DNA from 3 places in the Methylobacterium sp. BE186 genome. Region 3 is predicted to be linked to each of the others. Evidence: riboswitches for the same ligand, from Rfam matches in the RefSeq annotation. Region 3 holds a riboswitch; each other region holds the start of a gene.
The links. A riboswitch is a leader RNA that binds a small molecule or an ion and turns the genes downstream of it on or off. The one in region 3 is predicted to bind cobalamin.
Positions count from the first base shown of each region.

Region 1: it holds a riboswitch for cobalamin, as region 3 does, so the genes downstream of both, J2X36_RS05860 (CbtB-domain containing protein) here and J2X36_RS02795 (TonB-dependent receptor domain-containing protein) in region 3, are expected to answer to the same signal.
Region 2: it holds a riboswitch for cobalamin, as region 3 does, so the genes downstream of both, J2X36_RS10170 (TonB-dependent siderophore receptor) here and J2X36_RS02795 (TonB-dependent receptor domain-containing protein) in region 3, are expected to answer to the same signal.

Region 1 is NZ_JAVDVV010000004.1:17,447-25,023, forward strand. It holds gene cobN (cobaltochelatase subunit CobN) at 1-532, opposite strand, end outside; gene J2X36_RS05840 (Uma2 family endonuclease) at 554-1,150, opposite strand; gene cobW (cobalamin biosynthesis protein CobW) at 1,195-2,229, opposite strand; gene J2X36_RS05850 (DUF1636 domain-containing protein) at 2,258-2,641, opposite strand; gene J2X36_RS05855 (CbtA family protein) at 2,634-3,398, opposite strand; gene J2X36_RS05860 (CbtB-domain containing protein) at 3,427-3,609, opposite strand; cobalamin riboswitch at 3,644-3,837, opposite strand; gene cobU (bifunctional adenosylcobinamide kinase/adenosylcobinamide-phosphate guanylyltransferase) at 3,945-4,475, shown strand; gene cobO (cob(I)yrinic acid a,c-diamide adenosyltransferase) at 4,472-5,074, shown strand; gene J2X36_RS05875 (malonyl-CoA decarboxylase) at 5,112-6,521, opposite strand; gene J2X36_RS05880 (hypothetical protein) at 6,648-6,851, opposite strand; gene J2X36_RS05885 (MFS transporter) at 7,166-7,577, shown strand, end outside.
Region 2 is NZ_JAVDVV010000007.1:131,451-139,027, reverse strand. It holds gene glk (glucokinase) at 1-706, opposite strand, end outside; gene otsB (trehalose-phosphatase) at 792-1,541, opposite strand; gene J2X36_RS10190 (DUF427 domain-containing protein) at 1,668-2,150, shown strand; gene J2X36_RS10185 (serine hydrolase domain-containing protein) at 2,216-3,439, shown strand; gene J2X36_RS10180 (DUF2147 domain-containing protein) at 3,494-4,180, opposite strand; gene J2X36_RS10175 (hypothetical protein) at 4,448-4,657, opposite strand; cobalamin riboswitch at 4,828-5,022, shown strand; gene J2X36_RS10170 (TonB-dependent siderophore receptor) at 5,337-7,517, shown strand; gene J2X36_RS10165 (PepSY domain-containing protein) at 7,522-7,577, shown strand, end outside.
Region 3 is NZ_JAVDVV010000002.1:141,088-148,664, reverse strand. It holds gene J2X36_RS02815 (transporter) at 75-1,019, shown strand; gene J2X36_RS02810 (hypothetical protein) at 1,533-1,703, shown strand; gene J2X36_RS02805 (hypothetical protein) at 1,869-2,060, shown strand; gene J2X36_RS02800 (peroxidase family protein) at 2,346-4,241, opposite strand; cobalamin riboswitch at 5,111-5,305, shown strand; gene J2X36_RS02795 (TonB-dependent receptor domain-containing protein) at 5,551-7,575, shown strand.

The DNA of each region.
Region 1 (7,577 bases), on a different contig from region 3:
ACGCGAAGCCCCGCGGCAGCGGTTCCGGCGGCTCGACCGCGGCCGGCTCGCCGATCTCGGAGGCCAGCCGCCCGAGCATCCGGCGCAGGTTGTCAGGGCCGCCGGCGCGGAAATAGGCATCGAGATCGGCCGCGAGGCCGGGCACCGTGGAATAGGCGTCGAGGCGCGAATCCGGCCGGTCGTCGCCGGGCAGCACCGCGAGCTTGACCCCTCGCGCCCGCGCCGCGGCGTAGGCCCGCTCCACGCCGTAGCGCCAGTAATCGAGGCCGCCGAGGCAGCGGATCACGACGATCCTCGCGCGGGCGACCACGCCGTCGACGTAGAGGTCCACCGACATCGGGTGGCGCAGGCGCGCGAGCTTGGCGAGCCGCAGGGAGGGCCCGCCCGCTCCTCCCGCGGCGTGCGCGGCCGCGACGCCCGCGAGGTCGGAATCGGTGAAGGAGAGGAAGACGATGTCGCCCGGCGCCTGCCCGAGATCGACGGCCGCCTCGCCCTCGTCGAGGGAGACCGTATCGATGCGGACGAGGTGCATGGGGTCTCGCGATCCGCCGCGTCAGGCCGCCGGGCCGGCCGGCTCGTCCTGGACGAGGCGCGGACGGTTCGGGAAGACGACACCCTCGTAGATGTCCGAGAGGCGCAGGCTCGTGGCGAGGGAGGGCAGGGAGAGGGACGCGTCGAGGCTCGCGACGCGCTCCTTGACCCAGGCGCGCGACGCGTCGCGGGACCAGAGCATGATCTCCGGAGCGTTCGGCTCGACGAGCAGGATGTACTCGAGGCTCTCGATGTTCCGGTACTCGGCCAGCTTCTCGAAGGCGTCAAAGTCGCGCGTGCTCGGGGACAGGACCTCCGCGACGAGCCGAGGCTCGGCCGCCTTCAGGGCGTTGGGATCGCGCACGCCGCAATCGACGCCGACATCGGGCCGGCGGATCTGGCCGGGTAGGGTCTCGACGCTGCCGTCGCCGGTGAGAGGGCGGCAGCCGCCGCGGCGCAGGGCCACCAAGAGGTTCACCACGATGTCGTCGTGGACGTTCCGCGCTCCCGCCGTCAGCCGCACGGGAATGCCGCCGACGAGCTCGTAGCGCTCCGCCTGGCGCTCCTGCCACGCGAAGAACTCCGCCACGCTCATCGGCCTCGTGATCCGTTCCAGCATGTCCGGTCGCCGTCCCTGCGCCCGCACTATAGCGCCGCCCCGGCCTATCCGGCGAGCGCCGCCGCGACGGCATCCCGGTCGAAACCCTTGAGGCCGATCACGACGAGGCGGCCGTCGCGGGATTCGGATGCGCGCCAGGGCCGGTCGAAATGGTGCGCGACGCGACGTCCGACGCCCTGGACGACGAGGCGCATCGGCTTGCCCTCGATCTCGGCGAAGCCCTTGATGCGCAGCACGCCCGCCGTCTCGGCGGCCTTCTCGACCCGTGCGGCGAGGTCGCCCGGGTTCCTCGCCGCGCGCACCGGCAGGGCGACCGTCTCGAAATCGTCGTGGTCGTGGTCCTCGCCCTCGCCGTGATGGGAGGGGCGGGCGTCGAGGTCGTCCTCGGCCGCCGCGTTGAGGCCGAGGAGCACCCGGGCGTCGATCGCGCCGTGAGAGGTCTCCACCACCTTGACCGCGCGGGGCAGCTGGCGCTCGATCTCGGCCCGGACGCTCGCGCGCTCGGCCTCGCCGAGGAGGTCCGCCTTGTTCAGCACCACGAGGTCGGCGCAGAGGAGCTGGTCCTCGAACACCTCCTCCAGCGGGTTCTCGTGCTCGACGCTGGCATCGGCCGCGCGCTGGGCGGCGAGCGCGTCGGGATCCTCCGCGAAGGCACCGGAGGCCACGGCCGGACCGTCCACCACCGCGACGACGCCGTCGACCGTCACCCGCGAGCGGATCGCCGGCCACTGGAAGGCCTGGACGAGGGGCTTCGGCAGTGCGAGGCCCGAAGTCTCGATCAGGATGTGCTCCGGCGGGTCCGGGCGCTCCAGCAGGGTGTTGAGGGCGGGCACGAAATCGTCGGCGACGGTGCAGCAGATGCAGCCGTTCGGCAGCTCGACGATGGATTCCTCGCTGCAGCCCGGCACGCCGCAGGCGGCGAGGAACGAGCCGTCGAAGCCGACATCGCCGAATTCGTTGACGAGGATCGCGAGGCGGCGCCCGCCCGCTTGCTCCATCACGTGGCGCACGAGGGTCGTCTTTCCGGCGCCGAGGAAGCCGGTGACGATGGTGCAGGGGATCTTCTCGACGATGCTCATGGGGAACTCGTGATGGCGTGCCGCCCGCTTACGCGGAGGCGCGGGGCGGGATGCGGGCGATCACGCCCTTGCGGAAGGCTTCCGGCCGCGCCCGCCAGGGCACGATGCCGTCGCTCGTGCCGGCATAGAGGCGGATGCCCGCGAGGAGGGTGGGGGCGGAGGTCTCCGGGTCGAGGTCGCCGTAGACGTAGGTCCAGCGGTCGGGCGCGGTGACCGCGACCGTGCAGGGGCGCTTGCAGACCGAGAGGCACTCGACCGGCTCGACGCGGAGGCCCGGCACGGGCTCCGCGGCGAGCGCGTTCTCGACGGCCGCGAGGAGGCGTGCCCCGGCGCGCGGGCCGTCCCCGTCGCCCTCGGCGCGGCAGGTGGTGCAGACGTAGAGCACCACCGGTTCGGATGCTGCCTCAGGCACGGGCGGGTGCCTTGGCCTCGCGCCCGAAGACCTGCCAGGCCCAGCCGAAAGCCAGACCGATCATCGCCCAGAACACGAAGGCGACGCCGAGCGAGCGCGCGGCGAATTGCGCGGCGAGGATCGCGGGCACGCCCGAATTCCCCTCGGGCGGCACCGGGGCGCCCGCGAGATGGGGGGCGACGATGAGCACGAGACCGCCGAGGATGGTGATGGCCGCCCGCCGGATCAGGATCAGGTAGAGGCCCATCGCGGTCGCGGCGGCGGTCATCAGCCACCAGGCTTGGCGCGTGACGAGGGGGGCCGCCTCGCTGCCCGGCAATTCGGGGGGCAGGCCGAGGGCAGGGGCGAGCGCGAGAGCCGCGAAGCCCGCGAGCCCGAAGGCGAGCGCCCGCTCCGGCGTCGGCGCGCGGCCGCAGGCGAGCATCGCGGCGCCGAGGAGGAGCGCGTAGCCGACGGCGCCGATGAGCGTCGCGAGCCCGGTGAAGGCCATCCGCGGCAGGCCGGGGCCGGGCTGCCATTCCCCGCCCGGACCGGCCGTGCCGTGGTCGTGCGCGTGGCCGCCGGGCGCCTGCCCCTGGGCGGGCGCGTGGGCCAGGATGATCGGCAGGCGGGCGTCGGCCGCCTCGTGCGCGGCCCGCGTCTCGTAGCGCTCGGCCGCGATGATGAGCGGCGAGGTGAGGGCGAGCTGCAGGCCCGTCGCGACGACGGCCGCCAGGAAGCCGGCGACGAGGGCCGCCGACAGGAGCCGGATGATCATGAGATCTCTGCGGGCTGAGGCAGAGCGGTCAGTGGCAGGGGAAGTTCTGCGTGTGCCGGAAATCGTGCGCCGCGTTGTGCAGCGCCGAGGCCGGCGCGAAGCCCGCGAGGAAGACGAGGCCGATGCCGAGCAGGGCGGCGATCACGATGGCGGCGGCGCCCTCGTTCGCGCGGGTGCCGGTGGTGCCGAGGGTCTGGACGTTCGTCGTCATCGTGTCAGGTCTCCGGCCGCCCCGCCGGCGGCGTCGAGGATAGCGGGGGGACGGCAGGTCTCCTGGCTCGCGGATCCTCGCGCCTGCCGCCTTCCCGGGGGTCCGGTGGCGTGGTGGCAGGAGCTCGCCGCTCACAGTTGCGGGGGCAGCCGCGGATTCGGAGCCCGAGCCCCTCACCGCATTCCCTTTTCACCCCGTTGCCGGGGCACCGTCCCCCCGGCTTCTAGCCTGTCGCGCGAGCGGGCACAACGCGGGCTCGGCCCGGTCGCGCGATTCTTTGACCGGAGGTGAGGCGATCTTTGACCGGAGGGGGAGGCTTGGGGCAAAGGAGGCCGATGCTTCAGGCCGCTCCCCGCATGACCCTGGTGCTCGGCGGCGCGCGTTCCGGCAAGAGCGCCCACGCGGAGGCCTTGATCGAGGCCTGCCCGGCGCCCTGGACCTACCTCGCTACCGCGCAGGCCTGGGACGACGAGATGCGCGAGCGCATCGGCCTCCACCGCGCCCGCCGGGGGGAGGGCTGGGTGACGCGGGACGTGCCCGTGGATCTCTCCGCCGCGATCCGGGCGACGCGGGGTCCGGTCCTCGTCGATTGCCTGACGCTCTGGCTCACCAACCTGATGATGGCCGAGGCCGATCTCGCGGCCGCGTTCGAGGATCTCGCGGCGGCCTGCGCCGCGGCGGCCGGCCCCCTCGTCCTCGTCTCGAACGAGGTCGGGCTCGGCATCGTGCCCGACAACGCCCTGGCCCGCGCCTTCCGCGACGCGGCCGGCCGGCTCCACCAGCGCCTCGCGCGGGAGGCCGACCGCGTCGTGTTCCTGGTGGCCGGGCTGCCGATGGTCGTCAAACCCGCTGGAGGACCTGCATGAGCGACGAGGACGCGCGCCACCGCGAGAAGATGCAGAAGCGCAAGGCGGTGCAGGACGCCGAGGTCGCCTCGAAGACCGTCGAGAAGGGGCTCCTCATCGTCAATACCGGCCCCGGCAAGGGCAAGACCACGGCGGCGCTCGGCCTCGTGCTCCGGGCCCTGGGGCGCGGCTGGCGGATCGGCGTCGTGCAATTCATCAAGGGCGCCTGGGACACCGGCGAGAAGCGGGCGCTGGACACCTTCGGCGACCGGGTCGTCTGGCACGCGCTGGGCGAGGGCTTCACCTGGGAGACGCAGGACAAGGCCCGGGACATCGCCGCCTGCGCGCGGGCCTGGGCGACGGCACAGACCCTGATGGCGGACGAGACGATCCGCCTCCTCGTCCTCGACGAGATGAACATCGCGCTCCGCTACGACTATCTCAACGTCGAGGCGGTGGTGGCGGTGCTGCGGGCGCGCCGGCCGGACCTCCACGTGGTCGTCACCGGCCGCAACGCGAAGCCGGCGCTGATCGAGGCGGCCGACCTCGTGACCGAGATGGGCAACGTGAAGCACCATTTCTCGGCGGGCGTGAAGGCGCAGGAGGGGATCGAGTTCTGATCTCCGCAGGGCGCGGCCGAGGCGCTGCGCGGCGCCCTCAGGCGTCGGCGAGCGCGACGGCGCGCGGGGGCGGAAGGTTCGCCCGCAATTCCCGGCTCACGGTGCCCGAGGCGGCCACCGTGCCGAGATTCGCGTAGGTCTCGTGGTTCTTCTCGATGGCCGAGAGGTCGTAGAGGTAGTTCACCATCAGCCCGTGGGATTGCTTGATGCCCTTGGGCGAGGTGTCGCCGAGGAAGTTCAGCCGCTCCAGCCGCGCCCCGTTGCCGAGATGGAAGCGGGCGACCGGGTCGAGGGGCCGTCCGCGGTCGTTCTTCGCGCGCAGGAAATAGGCGGCCGCGGCCGGCAGCATCGCCTTGCGCACCGCCTCGCAGCTCGTCTTGTCGCCCTGCCAGCCCGGCTGCTCCAGCAGGCGCAAGCCCTCGATATCCTCCTTGGTGAGGCCCTGAGGCGCGTCGGCGCGCCGCTCCCGATCGAGCCAGCGGGCAAAGCCCGGGACCGGCGAGAGGGTGACGAAGGTCTTCAGCGAGGGGATCTCGCGGGCGAGATCCTCCACCACCTGCTTGATCAGGAAATTGCCGAAGGTGACGCCGGCCAGACCCCGCTGGCAGTTCGAGATCGAGTAGAACACGGCCGTCGTCGCCGCGCGGATCGGTAGGGGCTCGCGCTCGTTGGCGAGGATCGGGGCGATCGCCGAGGCGATGCCGCCCGTCAGCGCCACCTCGACGAAGATCAGCGGCTCGTCGACGAGGGCCGGGTGGAAGAAGGCGAAGCAGCGCCGGTCGGAGGGCTCGATGCGCCGCCGCAGGTCGTCCCAGCCCTGGATCTCGTGCACCGCCTCGTAGCGGATGATCTTCTCCAGGATGTGGGCCGGCGTCGTCCAGTCGATGTGGCGCAGCACGAGGAAGCCCCGGTTGAACCACGAGGCGAACAGGTGCTCGAAGTCGCAGTCGAGGCTGTCGGCGGCGTCGATCAGGTCCGCGTCCGCACCCTCCTCGGCGCGGAGCGCCGCGCGCAGGTCCATCAGGTCCTCGCGCATGCGCACGAGCGCCAGCGTCCCGTCGCGGGCGAGGTTGAGGCGGCGGATCAACTCCTGGCTGCGGGGCTCGGCCGCCTCGTGCAGGCGCCCGAGGCGGGCGCGCGTCGGGTCGGCCCGGTAGGCGCCGATTGCCGCCTCCACAGCGGCGTGGTCGGCGTCGAATTCCTGGGCGATGAGCCGCAGGAAGGTGAGGCGCTCGGGCGTGGGAAAGCTCGCGTAGCGGTCGAGGATGAGGCGGGCGAGCGCCACGCCCGACGCCTCGCCGCGGCGGGAGATCAGGTCCTCGCAGAGCTTGGCGAGCTCGGGCGCGGTCGCCTTCGCGGCGATGTCGCCGCGGCCGAAGCTGATCAGGTCTCGGCCGCGATCGCTGATCGTCTGCAGCAGGTCGCCGAAGAAAGAGGTCGCCGCCATGAAACGCCGTTCGCTCCGTCGCCACCCGAGTCGAGGATTCGCGGCCGCCCCGCGCAGGCGGCCGTCAGCGTTCTAGGCCCGGGACGCGGGCAGGGCCAGGGGTCGGGCACCCGTCGGGCGCCGGCCTCAGGCCCGGTGCGACTCGCTCGCCGCGATCTCGTTCCGGTCCGCCCGCTCGCGCCAATCCTCGACGCCGTGCTGGCGCGCGAAGCGCAGCTCCGCGGCGCGCCGCGCCCGCTCCGGATCGCGGGCCCGGGCGATCTCGACGGACCCGACGGTGAAGGGCACACCCAGGATCTGCTTGGCGAAACTCACGCGGTAATTCGGCATCAGGAACTCCCTGTTGTCCGGCGAAAGCCTGTCGCGGGCGCGAATCAGCGCGTGGCGATCCTCGCACCCGAAATGAGAGCCCGAAACGGCGACGTTTCCAAGGGCTCCCGGCGCGGCAGCGGAGCATAAGTCCTTCTGCCGCAACGATTGCGATATGGTGACGGGGGCGCTCCGGCGAAAGGGAGGGGGGTGGTTCACCGATCCGTGAGCGGTATCCCACGCTCCCACCCGCGGTTGTTGCCAGGACGGGTCCGCGCGGCCTAGGGCGTTGGGCCCGCTTGCCCCGCACCCCGACGCCTCCCTTGACGCCTTCCTTGCAGACACCCCGTCTCACGACCCGCGCCCGCCTCGGCCTGACCCTGATCGCGGGCGGCGCGGTTGCCAACATCTACTACAACCAGCCCCTTCTCGCGCTCCTCGTCTCGGAATTCGGCGCGCGGGCGGCCGTCTGGATCCCGACGGCCTGCCTGATCGGCTACGGGCTCGGCATCCTCGGCCTCGTGCCCCTGGGCGACAGCCTGCCCCGGCGAAGCCTGATCATCGGCCAGCTCGGGGCGCTCAGCCTCGCCCTGCTGCTGGCGGGCGCTGCCCCGAGCCTCGCCGTTCTGGCGCTGGCGAGCCTGATGATCGGCATCCTCGCCTCGGCCGCGCAGCAGGCCGTGCCCTTCGCCGCCGAGCTCGCCCCCGACGCGAGCCGGGGGCGCATCGTCGGTCAGGTGATGACCG
Region 2 (7,577 bases), on a different contig from region 3:
CGGCCGCGTGCGGGTCCTCGGCCGAAAGCCCGGCCTGGGTGATAGCGGCGGGGTGGAGCTTCTCCCGCGGACTGCCTGAGCGGACGTGGTGGACGGCCGCGTGCAGCCGCGCGAGGCCGGGGCCGGAGAGCAGCGCCTCGACCGTGACGCGCCCCTCGACGCGCTCCACCGCGTGCCAGACCTGCTCCTCGAACGCATCGGTCGGGCCGAATTCGGTGTGCCCGGCCTCCGTCGAGACGATGGCGAGGCGGTCGGCGTAGGGCACGAGCGCCGCGGCGCCGAAGCCGGTGCCGGGGCCGAGCACGAGGCGGGCCCCCTTCGCCTCCTCCCGCGCCGGGCCGATCACGGTGAGGTCGTCGGGGGCGATACCCGCCGCGCCCGCGGCGACCGGCACGTAGTCGTTGACGACGACGGCGCTGGAGAGGGCGAAATCCCGGCCGATCCGCTCGCCCGAGATCACCCAATGGGCATTGGTGAGCTGTACCTCGGGCCCGTCGACCCGGCCCGCGATGGCGAGGATGGCCGAGCGCGGAGCCGGCCCCTCGCCGCCCTTGCCGAGCGCCGCGCGGATCGCGCTCGACGGGTCGGGATGTCCGGCCGTCGCCTCGTGGGACAGAACCCGGGGCGCGGCGCCCTTCTCCGCCACCAGCGCGAAACGCGCGTTGGTGCCGCCGATGTCGCCGACGAGGACCGGAAATTCGAACATGCGCGCGTCGCCCCCTGTTCCGCTCCGCCTCGAGCCTCCGGATGCGGAAGCTTAGTCCCGCGGCCCCACCATCCGGAAGGCCCTCTCAGGCCTCGGGCAGGCCCGAGACGTCCATCGGCGCGCCGTCGGCCCAGGCGTAGAGCAAGGCGCGGACCGCTTCCGGATCGGCCAGCCGCTTGGGCGCCACCGTCTCGCCGGGGCCGACCCGCACGCTGACGCCCCCATCCGCGTTGACGGAGGCGAAGGCGAGTTCGTCCGTGCGGTCGTCGCCCAGGAAGACGGCCCGGCGCCCGGCATAGGGCGGCGCCTCCAACAGGGCGCGGATGGCGTGGCCCTTCGTGGCCGAGGCCGGGACGATCTCGCCGACCGCCTTGCCGAGCTGCAGCCGGTAGGGGCCGTCGAGCTCGGCCGCGATCGCCTTCACCACGGCCTCGGCCCGCCGGGCGTCCTCCGGGTTCGCCAGCCGCCAATGCACCGCGACCGAGGCGCCCTTGTCCTCGATCAGCACGGCATCGAGGTCGGCCACCAGCGCCTGCAGGCGCGGCACCCGGGCGCGCAGGTCCGGATGGTCCTCCGGGCGCCCGCCCGTCACCGCGTCGTTCACGCGCCGCTCGACCCCGTGCAGCCCGGCGACGTCGAACCGGGTTGGCGCCAGGAAATTGTCGATCACGCCGATCGGCCGGCCCGTGACGATGGCGAGCGCTCCCCCGAGCCGCTCCCGCAGCCGCTCCAGGGCGGGCACGAGGCCGGGATCGACCCGCACCGCGTCGGGCCGCGGCGCGATCTCGACGAGGGTGCCGTCGAAGTCGAGGAAGAGGGCGAGGTCGGCCGTCACGGGGCGCTCCTGTCCTGAGGGCGGCCTGCGCTAGCACGCCGCGCGTTCCGGGCAAACGCCGCGATTGCGTGCGGGGATGCGGGCCGGTCTATCCTCCCGTGGCGTTCCCGCGGAGACGTGATGCCGATGCGCCCCCTGCCCCTGCCCGCCGGCCCCGACGAGGAGAGCGTCTGGGACTATCCTCGGCCGCCGCGCCTGGAGCCGGTGCCGCAGCGCCTGCGCGTCGTGCTCGATGCCCGCACCATCGCGGAGACGGGGCGCGGCTGGCGCGTCCTGGAGACGAGCCACCCGCCGACCTATTACTTCCCCCTCGCGGACGTCGCCCCCGGCATCCTCGGACCGCCCCGGCGGGCGGGGATCTGCGAGTGGAAGGGCCGGGCCGTCCTCTTCGACGTGGCGGGTCGCCCCGGCGCCGCCTGGGCCTATCCGGACCCGACGCCACCCTTCCGCTCGATCGCGGGCCACGTCGCCTTCTATGCCGGGCCGATGGATTCCTGCACCGTCGGCGACCAGCGCGCCGAGCCGCAGCCCGGCGCCTTCTACGGCGGCTGGATCACGCCCGGCATCGTCGGCCCCTTCAAGGGCGGCCCCGGGACGATGGGCTGGTGAGAGGGTTTGGCGCGGAGCCCGGCTCCCGCTACATGCCGGGCCGGAACAGGCGAGTGGAGCGGCGCATGCAGGAGACGGACACGGTCGAGCCGGCCTCGGTGGGGTTCAGCGCCGAGCGGCTGGAGCGGATCGACGGCTGGATGCGGCGCCTCGTCGCCGAGGGCAGGCTCGCCGGCCTCTCGGTGAGCGTGATGCGCGGCGGGCAGACCGCCTTCGCCCGCGCGCACGGCCTCGCGGATCTCGCGCGGGAGCGGCCCTTCGCCCTCGACACGATCACCCGCATCTACTCGATGACGAAGCCGCTGACCTCGGTCGCGGTGATGATGCTCTACGAGGAGGGCCGCTTCCAGCTCGACGATCCGGTCGCGCGCTTCCTGCCGGAATTCTCCGAGATGCGGGTGCTGACGGGTGGCAACCGCATCAAGTTCGAGAGCGAGCCGGCCCGCCGGCCGATCACGATCCGCGATCTCCTCACCCACACCTCCGGCCTCACCTATGGCTTCATGGAGGCGACGCTCGTCGACGAGCTCTACCGGCGCAACGGCGTCGACTTCCACCTGAAGGACGCGACGCTCGCCGAGGTGGTGGGACGGGTGGCGGGTCTCCCGCTCCTGTCCCAGCCCGGTGCGCAGTGGAACTACAGCGTGGCGACCGATGTGCTCGGCCACCTCGTCTCGGTCGTGTCGGGGCAGGATTTCGCCGATTTCCTGCGCGAGCGGGTGATCGCGCCGCTCGGCATGACCGACACGGACTTCTTCGTGCCGCCCGAGAAGCTGCCCCGGCTCGCCGCGAACTACACCCTGTTCCGGGACCGCAGCCTGAAGCTCTACGACGATGCGGTCGACACCGCCTTCGCGCGCCCGCCCGCCATCGCGTCCGGCGGGGGCGGCCTCGTCTCGACGGCGGCCGACTACCTGCGCTTCTGCCGCTTCGTGCTGAACCGCGGCGCGCTCGACGGCGTGCGGCTCCTCGGCCGCAAGACGGTCGACCTGATGCTGACGAACCACCTGCCCGGGGATCTCGCCAGCATGGGCACCCCGCGCTTCGCCGAATCCTCCTACACCGGCATCGGCTTCGGGCTCGGCTTCTCGGTGATGCTCGACCCGGCCCGCGCGCAGATCCTCGGCAGCCCGGGCGAGGTCGCCTGGGGAGGCGTGGCGAGCACGGCCTTCTGGATCGACCCGGCGGAGGATCTCGCGGTCGTGCTCCTGACCCAGCTCATCCCGTCCTCGGCGCTGCCGATCCGCCGGGAATTGCGGGTGCTGACCTACGCCGCGCTGGCGGGCTGAGAGGCTTGGCGGGCGCCCTCGCCCCTCCGGGGAGCGGGGCAACCCGCCTCGGGCCTACTCGGCCGGAGCGGCGGCCGGGGCGGCCTTCTTCTCGGCCGCCGGCTTCGGAGCGGCTGGCTTCGGGGCGGCGGTCGCCGTCGCGGTGCCCGTGGTTCCGGGGCCTGCGGCGCCCGCGGCGGCCGGCGCCTTCGGCGCCCACTCGGCGTCGGCGCGGGGGCCGTTGGGGGCGTTCGTCGCACCCGTGAGCTGGCCGGGCAGCACGTCGGTGACGCGGTTCCAGGTCTGCGATCCGCACAGGAAGCCGAGCATGCAGCCGCGCACCGAGAGCTCGGTCGGCTGGTCGGTCCAGATCGTCACGTCGTAGAACTTGCCTTCCTCGGAATTGTAGATCTTGCCCTCGTAGCGGGCATCCGCGTTCGGCTTCAGGCCCATGATGAGCTGGTGGCCGAGCGACGGGCGGGTCTGCTTCTTCGGGTCCGGGTTCTTGAAGTCGACGCGGGGCTGGCCCTTGTCGTTGAGCGGGGTCTTCAGCCAGACCACGTAGCCGCAGACGTTCTTCTCCTGGGGCCCGCACTTCTCGACGCGGATGCGGGCGCGCCCGTCCTCCGTCAGCCAGGTGCCGCTCGGGTCGGCCGGCGCGGCGGCCTGGGCGAGGCCGGAGAGGGCGCCGAGCGCGACGAGCGGCGCGGTAACGCGGCCGGCCCACGATCCGGCACCGCCGCCGATCAGTCGAAACGTCATCCGATCACTCCCATGGCCCCTGCCCTCGCCGGATGGAACGTCCCGGCGGCACGGCCTCGTCTGGATGACCCGCCATTCCTCCCCGAAGGTGTCCGGATCATGACCGCGGCCCTCCCGCCGGGGGAGAAAACGCGCGGGCCTGCGCCCGGCGTGCGGTGGCGGGCCGCCCCGAACGGAGAGAGGGCCGGCGCTCGCGCACCGGCCCTCCCGCAGGTCTCCCTCCTGGCAGGCCTCGCTCCTGGCAGGCCTCGCTCCCGATCGGGCCGATCACTCGGCCGCGGTCATCTCCGGCGTGTAGTGGCCGCACCAATCCTTCGAGGCGACCACCGGCCACAGGCCCTTCGACTCCGGGGCGGGCTGGCTCACCGGCGGGTTGAAGCGGCAGAGGCCCTGGTCCGAGGCGGAGACGCCGCCGTTCAGCTTGTGGTCGTCGAAGAAGCGGCAGCTCTCGCAGGCGCCGTCGTGGGTGCTGGCCATGATGTCTCTCCGATCCTTGTCGGACGGGCTCGAAGCCGCCTCGTCCTCGCAGTTGTTAATTAGAACAAGTCGAATGTAGCGTCAATGCGCGGGCGCCACACCGGTTCCGGAATCGGCGCTCCCGCTGTGGGTCGGGCGGGGGCCGGCGTTGACGGGCGGGCTTGCCAGCGCCTAGCGTGGGTGCTGACGGTTCCCCTCGGGGATCAAAAGGGAACGCGGTGAGGAGCCTGCTCCGAGGCCGCGGCTGCCCCCGCAACTGTCAGCGGCGAGCCCTTCACCACCATGTCACTGGGTCGTGCCCGGGAAGACGGTGCGAGGGCGGCGACCCGTGAGCCAGGAGACCTGCCGTCAGCCGTGGTCACACGCGAAACGCGTCGGGCGGGGTGTCCTGACGGGTGTCGAAGCGCCGTCCATCCCGTGCGGAGACGGCGGCCGAGGCCTCGTTCGCGGTGACGTGCCACACCGAGCGCGCCCGCGTGTCTGCCCCGCCCCCGTCCGCATCTGCCGAAGGCGTCGAGCCGGCGGCCCAGATCCAGGCCGCCGCATTGCACGGCCGCCGGCTCCGGGCCTCCCGCCTCCCGATCCGCCGGCGCATTGATTGTAATGTTATGACATTGCATCAATGGCGGGGAGCGGCCCGGCATCCGGTCGTGCCTCGACCCTCGGACCCGACACGACCATGCCGTCCCCTCCCCTTTCCCTCACCACCCGGCCGCCCGGCCGGACTCGCGCCCGCCTCGCGCGCCGGCTCCTCCTCGCCGCCGCCGGTCTTGCCGGCTGCCCCGAGGGCGCCGAGGCGCAGGAGACCGTCACCCTGGACACGCTCTCGGTGGCGGGCTCCGGCGCGCCCGCCGGCCTCGCCCTGCGGGCGCCGAGCCGCTCGGCGAGCCGCCTGGGCCTGACGCCGCTGGAGACGCCCGCGAGCCTCGACGTGATCGCGGGCGAGACGGCGCGCCTGCGCGGCCAGAATACGGTGGTCGAGGCGGTGACCCAGAACGCCACCGGCATCACCACGATCGCCTCGCCCGGCAACGGCAACGGCGCCTTCACGGCCCGGGGCTTCGCCGGCCCGAACTCGATCCAGCAGCTCTACGACGGCACCCGCCTCTTCGTCGGCGCCGGCACCGTCAACTTCCCCTTCGACACCTGGAACGTGGAGCGCATCGAGGTGCTGCGCGGCCCGGCCTCGGTGCTCTACGGGGACGGCGCCATCGGCGGCATCGTCAACGTGGTGTCGAAGAAGCCGGTCTTCGTGCCCCTGAACGAGGCGCGGCTGGGCCTCGGCACGGACGGGGTGGCGCGGCTCGCCGTCGATTCGGGCGGGCCGATCGGCGAGTCGATGGCCTACCGGCTGAACGTCAGCGGCAACCGCGCGGGCGGCTGGATCACGCCGGACGGCGATCTCCGCAATCTCGCGGTCTCCGGCGCGCTCACGTGGCGGGCGACGCCCGATCTCGACCTCACCGTCAGCCACGATTACGGCTTCCAGGAGCCGGCCCGCTACTGGGGCACGCCGCTCGTCGAGGGCCGTATCCTCGAATCCTTACGCTTCAACAACTACAACATCCGGGATTCCAAGATCCTCTGGCAGGACAACTGGACCCAGGCGCGGGCGGAGTGGCGCCCGAGCGCCGACGTCACGATCCGCAACACCGCCTACCGGCTGCAGAGCCGGCGCCACTGGCGGGACGTCGAGCAATATGCCTTCAACCGGGGCACAGGCCTGATCGACCGCTCGGACTACATCGAGATCTACCACCAGCAGGAACAGGTCGGGAACCGGTTCGACGCCGCCGTCCGGGGCGAGGTCTTCGGCTTCCGCAACGAGTTCCTGGCGGGTTTCGACGTCAACGCGATCCGCTTCCGCCACACGAACAACGCGCCCTATGGCGGCGAGTCGAGCGTGCCGCCGACGGGCTACGATCCGGGCCTGTTCATCAACCTCGCGGGCACGCGGCCCGCCTACGCGACCCGCACGAGCCAGGCCTCGGTCTTCGCCGAGGACCGGCTGATCCTGTCGGATCGGCTCTCGCTCTTGGCGGGCGTGCGCTACGACGCGCCGAGCCTGCACCGGGACGACCTGCGCGCCGGCACGTCCTTCGAGCGGGACTTCCGCTCTGTCAGCTACCGCTTCGGCGCCGTCTACAACCCGACCCCCGACACCGCCCTCTACGCGCAATACGCCACGGCGACCGACCCGGTCGGCAGCTTGATCAGCCTGTCGCAGAGCCTCGCGAATTTCGAGCTCTCCACGGGCCGGCAGGTCGAGGTCGGGGCCAAGGGCCTGTTCTGGGGCGGGCTCGGCGAGTGGACGCTCGCGGGCTACCGCATCGTCAAGGACAACCTGATCTCGGCCGTGCCGGGCCAGCCGGGCGTGAGCACGCAGGTCGGCCAGCAATCCTCCCAAGGGTTCGAGGCGGCCGTCTCGCTCCAGATCACGCCCCTCTGGCGGGTCGACGCGAACCTCGCCCTCCTCCACGCGCAGTACGACGCGTTCAGCCAGACGGTGAACGGCGCCGTCATCTCCTATGCCGGGCGCCAGCCGATCGACGTGCCCGAGCGCGTCGCCAATTTCTGGCTCAACTACGCCTTCGCCCCGTCCTGGGAGGCGCGGGTCGGCGTGCAATATGTGGGCGATACGGTCTCCGATTTCGGCAACACCGCCCGGCGGCCGGATTACGCGCTGGTCAATCTCGGCCTCGACCATCAGGTCACGCCGGCCTCGCGGCTCTCGCTGCGGGTCTACAACCTGTTCGACAAGGTCTACGCGGTGAGCGGCAACGCGGTCGACGGCATCGGCACCAACTGGCTCCTCGGGCGCCCGCGCTCCTTCGAGGTCGCCTACGCGGTGAGCTTCTGACGCGATGCGGGGTTTGAAGCGCGTCAAGCGATGGCTCGTCCTCGGCCACCGCTGGCTCGG
Region 3 (7,577 bases):
CACGCCCTCGACGCCGATGCATGTCGGCGAACGGGGAGGGCTTGCCGGCGCACGAACTGACAAGGGGATCCATGATGTTGAAGCCATTCGCGGCCGCAGCAGGCGCGCTCGCTGCGATAACTCTGAGCGCGACGGCGACCTACGCGCAGACGACGACCGTGCCCGGCGAGCAGGTGGGCCTCGCCGTCGGTGCGCCCCTGCCCGAAGGTCTCTACGCCATCGACACCTTCACCTATCGCAGCCCGGACGGGCCGAACGGCACCGCCGTCGACACCTCGGTGAACGTGCCGGTGCTGGTCTGGTCGACGCCCTGGAAGGTCTTCGGTGCCCGCATCGAGGCGGTGGTCGCCCAGCCCACGGTCGCGGTGTTCCCGCGGGCGCGAGGCGCGCGCGACTTCACGATCAACGTCGGGACGCTCGTCGGCTCGATCTTCGCCTGGGACCTCGGCAACAATGTCGGCTTCAGCTATCTCGCGGCCGTCCACCTCAACGACCTGAATGCCGGCCGCGGCCTGCCGATCTTCTCCTCGAACACTTATCGCCAGGGCTTCGCGCTGAGCTACACGGGCGACGGCTGGAACCTCACGGCGAACCTGACCCACAATTTCTACGACTCGCCCGGCCGCTTCGAGGGCGGGCCGCCCGGCTTCGTGCGCGGCCGCTACTTCATCGCGGATGCGCTCACCCTCGACCTGACCGCGACGAAGAAGTTCGGCAAGTTCGAGTTCGGTGCGATCGGCTACGGCACCACCGATCTTCCGGGCCGCGGTTCTGCTCAGGCACGCGCCAACTCGGGCTACGTGAAGAGCGGGCGCTTCGCGCTCGGCGGGCTCGTCGGCTACGATTTCGGGGCGTTCACGGCGCAGGCCTGGGTGGCGCGCGACGTCGCCACCCGCGCGCTCGATACCCGCGGCCGCGATGCCTACTCGACGGAAGGATGGGTCCGCGTGATCGCGCCGCTCTACACCGTCGCGGCCGTGGCCGAGCCTGCTCCCTCGCCGCTGGTGCGCAAGTACTGATGCACGCCTCTTCCCGAAGGTGGACCGCCACGTGGCAACCGCCTCCGGCACAGGGATCGAAGTGAGTCTCCTTCCCAAGGACACCGCTTCGACAGGGGCCGGGTGGCCAAGTCTCAACAGCTCACACCGCCCGGTCCCGCCTCCTCCTCATGTGGAGAAAGCCGATGGGCTTGCACATGAGGCTGCCTGGGGGAAGGGATTCCCCCTGTCGGAGACGAGCCGCTACACGCTCGGCATGCCGCACCTCTGCCCGAACGGCCTCTCCGAGAACTGGCTCTGGAAGGAGTTGGGACACCGGCACTGGGGATTGATCGCCCGGGCCTTCGGCAGGGCAGCGGCCGGCTTCGATCCATCGAGCCAGCAGCCCACCTACGCCACGTTCCGGCGGATTGCCTTGCAGGGAGGCAACCTCGGCTCGGCTCGCGAGAACGACACGCTCGACGTGCGCTCCACACTCACAATTTGGGTTTGGCCGATGGCTGCCTTCCCGCCTCGGGGCTCAAGCTTGTGTCCGTGGCGCTCTCCGACCTGATTCCCGGCATGCTCGACGAGGTCGAGGCCTTCTTCGGGCCATACAACCAGCTCGCCGGAAAGGAGTTGAACGTGTTCCGGCGCGGCGAAGCTGAGGCCGCTCGAGCCCTCGTCCGACCGGGCCATGAGGCGGTCGAGCAGGAAGGAGCCTGATCTCGGTTGTCACCCGGATGGGCCGTCCCGCATCCCGGCGAGGTGATCCCGGATGTCAGGAGCCGACGCGGGACAACTGCCCATGTCATCCCCCGATGTCCTCGACGACGGTCTGGTCGATCGCCGCCCAACCCCATATCTCCTGCCGAGAATGGAGAGCGTGTCGTGTTCACAGTGAAGGGTGTCGATCCATCGGGCAGGGCCATGAGCTTCGCCTGCGGGACAGATGAGCAGGCGATGGAGAAGACCTGGGAATTGCAGCGGCGCGGCTTCCGGGACGTCATGGTCGTCAACCCGTCCGGCCGGGTGTACGGGGCCGCCGCCTTCGAGCGGACCTTGGACATCGATTGGGACTGAGGCGAGGCGGGTGACGGGGCGCTTCGATCAGCCCTGACTGATTCCGGCTGCGGTCCGACCGGGTCATCGAATTGCGTTGCCGATGCATGCAAGCGGTGAGACCGTACAGAGCCGGCCCGGCCCGTTTGGACCGGTGCATTGGACCGGGCCCTGTTGGAACATCGGCTTCATGCCCATCGGCAGGTCGCGCGCCGGTTCCGCCGCTCACGGCTCCACGACTGCCTGATCGGTCTTGCGAGGCTGGACCGGTGCGCGTCTCACGCGGACGCAGCCCACCCTCCAGATTCAAGCGAAGCTGTAATCGTCCGGGCTGAGTTGGGCGGCCGAGATCCCCGCCAGGGCAACCTGAACGCTCCCGTAGATCACGACGGCAAGTCCGTTCTCGTCGACGACCACGGGCTCCCCTGTGAGAGCGTGGCGCCCGTGGTGCCCGTGATCGGAACGCGACGCGCCCGGCCCGCCAAAGGCCTCGGCCCGAACCCCGGCCGCCTCCTCGAAGACCAGATGGTCTCGCCCAGGGCGAAAATCGGTGATCAGGGCACGCGTATCCGCCGCGAAGACGAACCGGTCGCTCCCACCCCCGCCGGTCAATGTCTGATGGCCGGTGCCGGCGACCAGCATGTCGCCCTCCGGCCCTCCCAACAGCTCCGCTTCGCCAGGGGTGCCGATCACGAGTTGCGGCGCATCCGGATGCTCGGAAACGACGTTGCTGCCGTGACGGTCGTAGAAGGTGAAGACGTCGTCCTGGATGGAGCGGGTGTCGGTGTTGCGCGCGATGATGTCCGACAGCGTCGTGTGCTGGATCTCGTTCAGCGTCCGCTGATCGAATTGACCGTTCTGGTACCAGAGGCGATCGCCGTCGCGCAGCCGCTCGAACTGAGAGCCGATGATGGCCGAGAAGGTCGGCCCGATCATCGAGCCCGGCGCGTGACCTTCCGCCAGGCCGCCGGTCCAGAGATCGACGGCATCCACCCGGCCGAACGCCTCGCGCATCGCCGCGACCGTGGCCTGATCGTGCGTGATCTCGGAGAAATCGCGGTACGGCGCGAGGCCCAGATCCTCGCGGGTCTCGTTGAGCGTGCCGAGCCCGAGATCCCGGCCGCGTTGGATGTTGATGCTCGCCAGATCCTGACCGACCGGTGGGTCGATGAGGAAGTTGCGCAGATCCTCGACGATGCGCACATCCATCGTCTGCGAGGCATCGTCGGCGAGGTGACGCAGGAAGCCGTCCGCCCCCGACGCAGCCGCGAAGGCCGCCGGCGTCATCCCGAAAGTGTCCCGAAGTTCGAGCCCCGGCCCGACGAGGTTGCCGTCCTCGTCGATGCGCTCGGTCTCGGCCGAGACGATCGAATGGCCGAACCGGTAGGCCGCGCCCGCGAATTCGACGCTGATCCGCGGATCGATCCCCGGATCGTAGCCCGCATAGGGGCCGATTGCGCCGTGTCCGAGGAGATGGGGCAGAAACTCGTCGTAGGTGATCCGCTGGATCTCCGCGGTCACGATGGCCCGCGCCTGCAGGTAGAGGGCGTCCCCGTCGAGCCCCGGATCGGCCGCATGGAGCCGGTCGACCTGAAAATTGTGCTCGCGCAGGAACAGCGTCTGGAGGGCGGTCAGGGACGGGTTCTCGGTGGCGCGGACATCGCCCGCGACGAAGGCGCCGTCCACGATCGGCAGATTGCCGCCGGCGGAGGTCGCCAGATGCCCGTCGGGCTGCCGCAGGCTCGCGGCATTCGCCGCGTCCGAACCGTAGACCATGGATGCGTCGAGCCAGCCGCTGATCGCGTTGACGGCAGCCGCCGGCTTGCCCGTGCCCGGCCCCGTCGCCGGATCGATCACGGCACGCGTCATCGGGAGGAAGCTGCCGGCCGCGAAGTACGCGTCGCCCGCCGGGATGACGACGGCGATCGGCGTGACGTGATCCGTCAGGCTGAGGTCGAGATCGTGGTCGATGAACTGGCCCCAGGCGTAGAGCATGCCCGACAGCCCCTGGGGGTTCGGGATCGTCGGGTCGCCCTCACCGACGACGAGGTTGCTGATCGTGCGCGGGTTGGGCCCATCGACGAGAGTCGAGATTCCGTCCGCGAAATGCGCCGCGCCGAGCCGCGCGAACGTCGTGCCGGCCGCGTTGAGACCGGGTTGAGACAGGTTGTTGCCCGAACCGTCGACGGAATAAGCTTCCATATCGGAGCATCCTTTCAAGGCGTTTCCGCAAGGAGCCGCGCAGCCGGCCGGGTTCCGGCAATCAAGCCGGAATGGCGGGAGCCCGATGCGCGTCACGAAACAGGGAGGTTCAGGGCGGCGTCATCGTCGCCAGCGGCGATGCCCGTCACGGCGCATCCGCGCGCTGCCGCGGCGCCTCTGCTGTACGGTCATGGAAGGCCCTTCTCGCATGCCCGATGGGCAGGAGCCGCCCGGATGCGAACGGACCCGGAAGGTTGACCACGCAGCGATGAGCGGCGTGGCGGCGTCGAGCAGCAGAGTACGAGATGATTCGCCGAAGGCTCCTCAGCATATGTTAAATCAGGGGAGCTGATTTACGGATCCATGTAAGTATTCGTATTAAAGCGAAGAGATACACGAACCATATTCAGTAGATACTAAGAATTTTCGATCGAAAATTCGTCCATCTACATTCAATTCGACGAATTCATCGCAATGAAATCGGACTCGGCGAAAGGGCAGAAGCTTTCCCGGTGCTTTGAGTAATGATCGCCGAACGCCCGAGCCGATTGCAAGCACGGGCGTGCCTGCATGTCCTGCCGCTCTGCTGTTCGCGAGCGTACGCCAACGATCAGGCCGTACAGAGCGAGCCCGTCCTGCGTTGCGAACGCCGAACCATTGCACCCGTCGGGATGAGCTTGACCGTTCACCTTACGCGCCGGAGCGGATGGACCTGAAGTCCCAAGGGAAGCTTCACGAATCGTGATCCGCAGACCCTGAATTGTGCGAAAGAACGCAGGATCGCCCCAGGCACGAGGTGATCGCCGAGCCGCCCGTCGATGCCTTCGGAATTCCATCGAGGCCGGCGTTGACGGGCGGGCTTGCCAGCGCCTAGCGTGGGTGCTGACGGTTCCCCTCGGGGATCAAAAGGGAACGCGGTGAGGAGCCTGCTCCGAGGCCGCGGCTGCCCCCGCAACTGTCAGCGGCGAGCCCTTCACCACCATGTCACTGGGTCGTGCCCGGGAAGACGGTGCGAGGGCGGCGACCCGTGAGCCAGGAGACCTGCCGTCAGCCGTGGTCACACGCGAAACGCGTCGGGCGGGGTGTCCTGACGGGTGTCGAAGCGCCGTCCATCCCGTGCGGAGATGGCCGCCGAGGCCTCGTTCGCGGTGACGTGCCACTGCCGTCGCCCGAGGTCCGTCCTTTCGTGTCCCCCGTCCGATCGTCATTCACGTCGGGTTGCCTGGCCGCCCTGGCCGGCCCCGCCTCGCTCCTCGCGCCCGCCCTTCTCCACGCGCAGACCGTCGCTTCTGAAGCGACGCTCAGCGAGATCTCCGTCGCGGCCGACGCTCCGACACCTGCCACCTCCGGACCCGTCGCCAGCGCCGGCTACGTCGGCGGCGTGACCGGCATCGGCGGCAGCCTCCGAGCCGTCGATGCCGCCAGCGCCGGCGTGATCACGGGCGCGCAAGTCAACAACCGCCCCGCGACCCGCCCCGGCGAGGTGCTGGAAGCCGTGCCGGGCCTGATCGTCACGCAGCATTCCGGCGAGGGCAAAGCCAACCAGTTCTTCCTGCGCGGCTTCAACCTCGACCACGGCAGCGACATCGCGATCCACGTTGACGGGATGCCGGTGAACATGCGCACGAACGCCCATGCCCAGGGCTATGCCGACATCAACTTCCTGATCCCCGAACTCGTCGGCGCGGTCGAGTTCCACAAGGGGCCGTACTTCGTGCGGGACGGCGACTTCGCCTCCGCCGGATCCGTGCGCATCGACTATCTCGACACGGTCGAGAAGAACCTCGCGCTCACCTCGATCGGCAGCTTCGGCTACAAGCGGGCCCTCACGATCGGCTCCGCCCCGATCGGCGAGGGCCACCTCCTCGTGGCCGGCGAGGCGCAGGTCTACGATGGCCCCTGGGTCGAGCCGGACCGGCTGCGCAAGCTCAACGGCGTGCTTCGCTACAGCCAAGGCACGGCCACGGACGGCTTCGCGGTCACCGGCATGGCCTACTGGGCCAAGTGGAACGCGACCAACCAGATCCCCGAGCGCGCCGTCAGCGAGGGGCTGATCGGCCGCTTCGGCACGCTCGACCCGTCGGATGGCGGCGACACGGGCCGGTTCTCGCTCTCCGGTCGCTGGAGCCGGACGGACGAGACCGGATTCTCCCGGGCGAACGCCTATGTGATCCGCTACGGGATGAATCTCTGGAACAACTTCACCTATGTCCTCAACGATCCGGTCAACGGCGACCAGTTCCGCCAGCGCGACAGCCGCGTCCTCGGGGGCGGCGAGGTCTCGCACATCTTCCAGGGTGCGCTCTTCGGCCTGCCCATGGAGAACGAGATCGGCCTCCAGACCCGCACGGATTCGATCCGGGTCGGTCTCTTCAACACGACGAACCGGCTCACGCGCTCGACGGTGCTCGATGACCGGGTGCTGGAGGCGAGCGCGGCCTTCTACGTCGAGAACCGGGTGCGCTGGACGGACTGGCTGCGCACCAGCGTCGGCTTCCGCGCGGACGGATACTACGCCGACGTGGTCTCCGACACGCCCGCGAATTCGGGCCGGGCGCGGGACGGCATCGTCAACCCGAAGCTCGGCCTCGTGCTCGGCCCCTGGTTCGACACCGAGATCTACGTGAATTCCGGCGGGGGCTTCCACTCGAACGACGTGCGCGGCGTGGTCGCGACCGTCGATCCGGCGAGCCCGCTCTTCAACATCGCGCGTTCGCCGTTCCTGGTGCCATCGACGGGATCGGAGATCGGCATCCGCAATCGCAGCGTCGCGGGGCTGGAGACGTCGCTCGCCCTATTCCAGCTCGACTTCGCCTCCGAGAACCTGTTCCAGGGCGACACCGGCACCACCGAGCCGAGCCGCCCGACGCGGCGCTTCGGCATCGAGTGGACGAACCGCTACGCGCTGACACCCTGGCTGAGGCTGGAAGGCGACCTGACGGTCACGAACGCCCGCTTCTCGGACCGGGATCCGGCCGGCAGTCGCGTGCCCGAGGCGCCGACCACCATCGCCTCGGCGGGCCTCACCTTCGGGGAGGGCCCGGGCTGGTTCGGCAGCCTGCGCATGCGCTATTTCGGCCCGCGCCCCTTGATCGAGGACAACTCGGTCCGCTCCCGTCCGACCGCACTCCTGAATGGCCGGATCGGCTACGCGTTCGAGAACGGCGTGAGCCTCTCGCTCGACGTGCTGAACCTGACGAACGCCAAGGCCGACCAGATCACCTATTTCTACACGTCCCGCCTGCCGGGCGAGGCGGCGGATGGCGTCGCCGACCGGCATTTCCATCCGGTCGAGCCGACGGCCGTCCGGCTGACCCTGGCTGGCCGGTTCTAGGC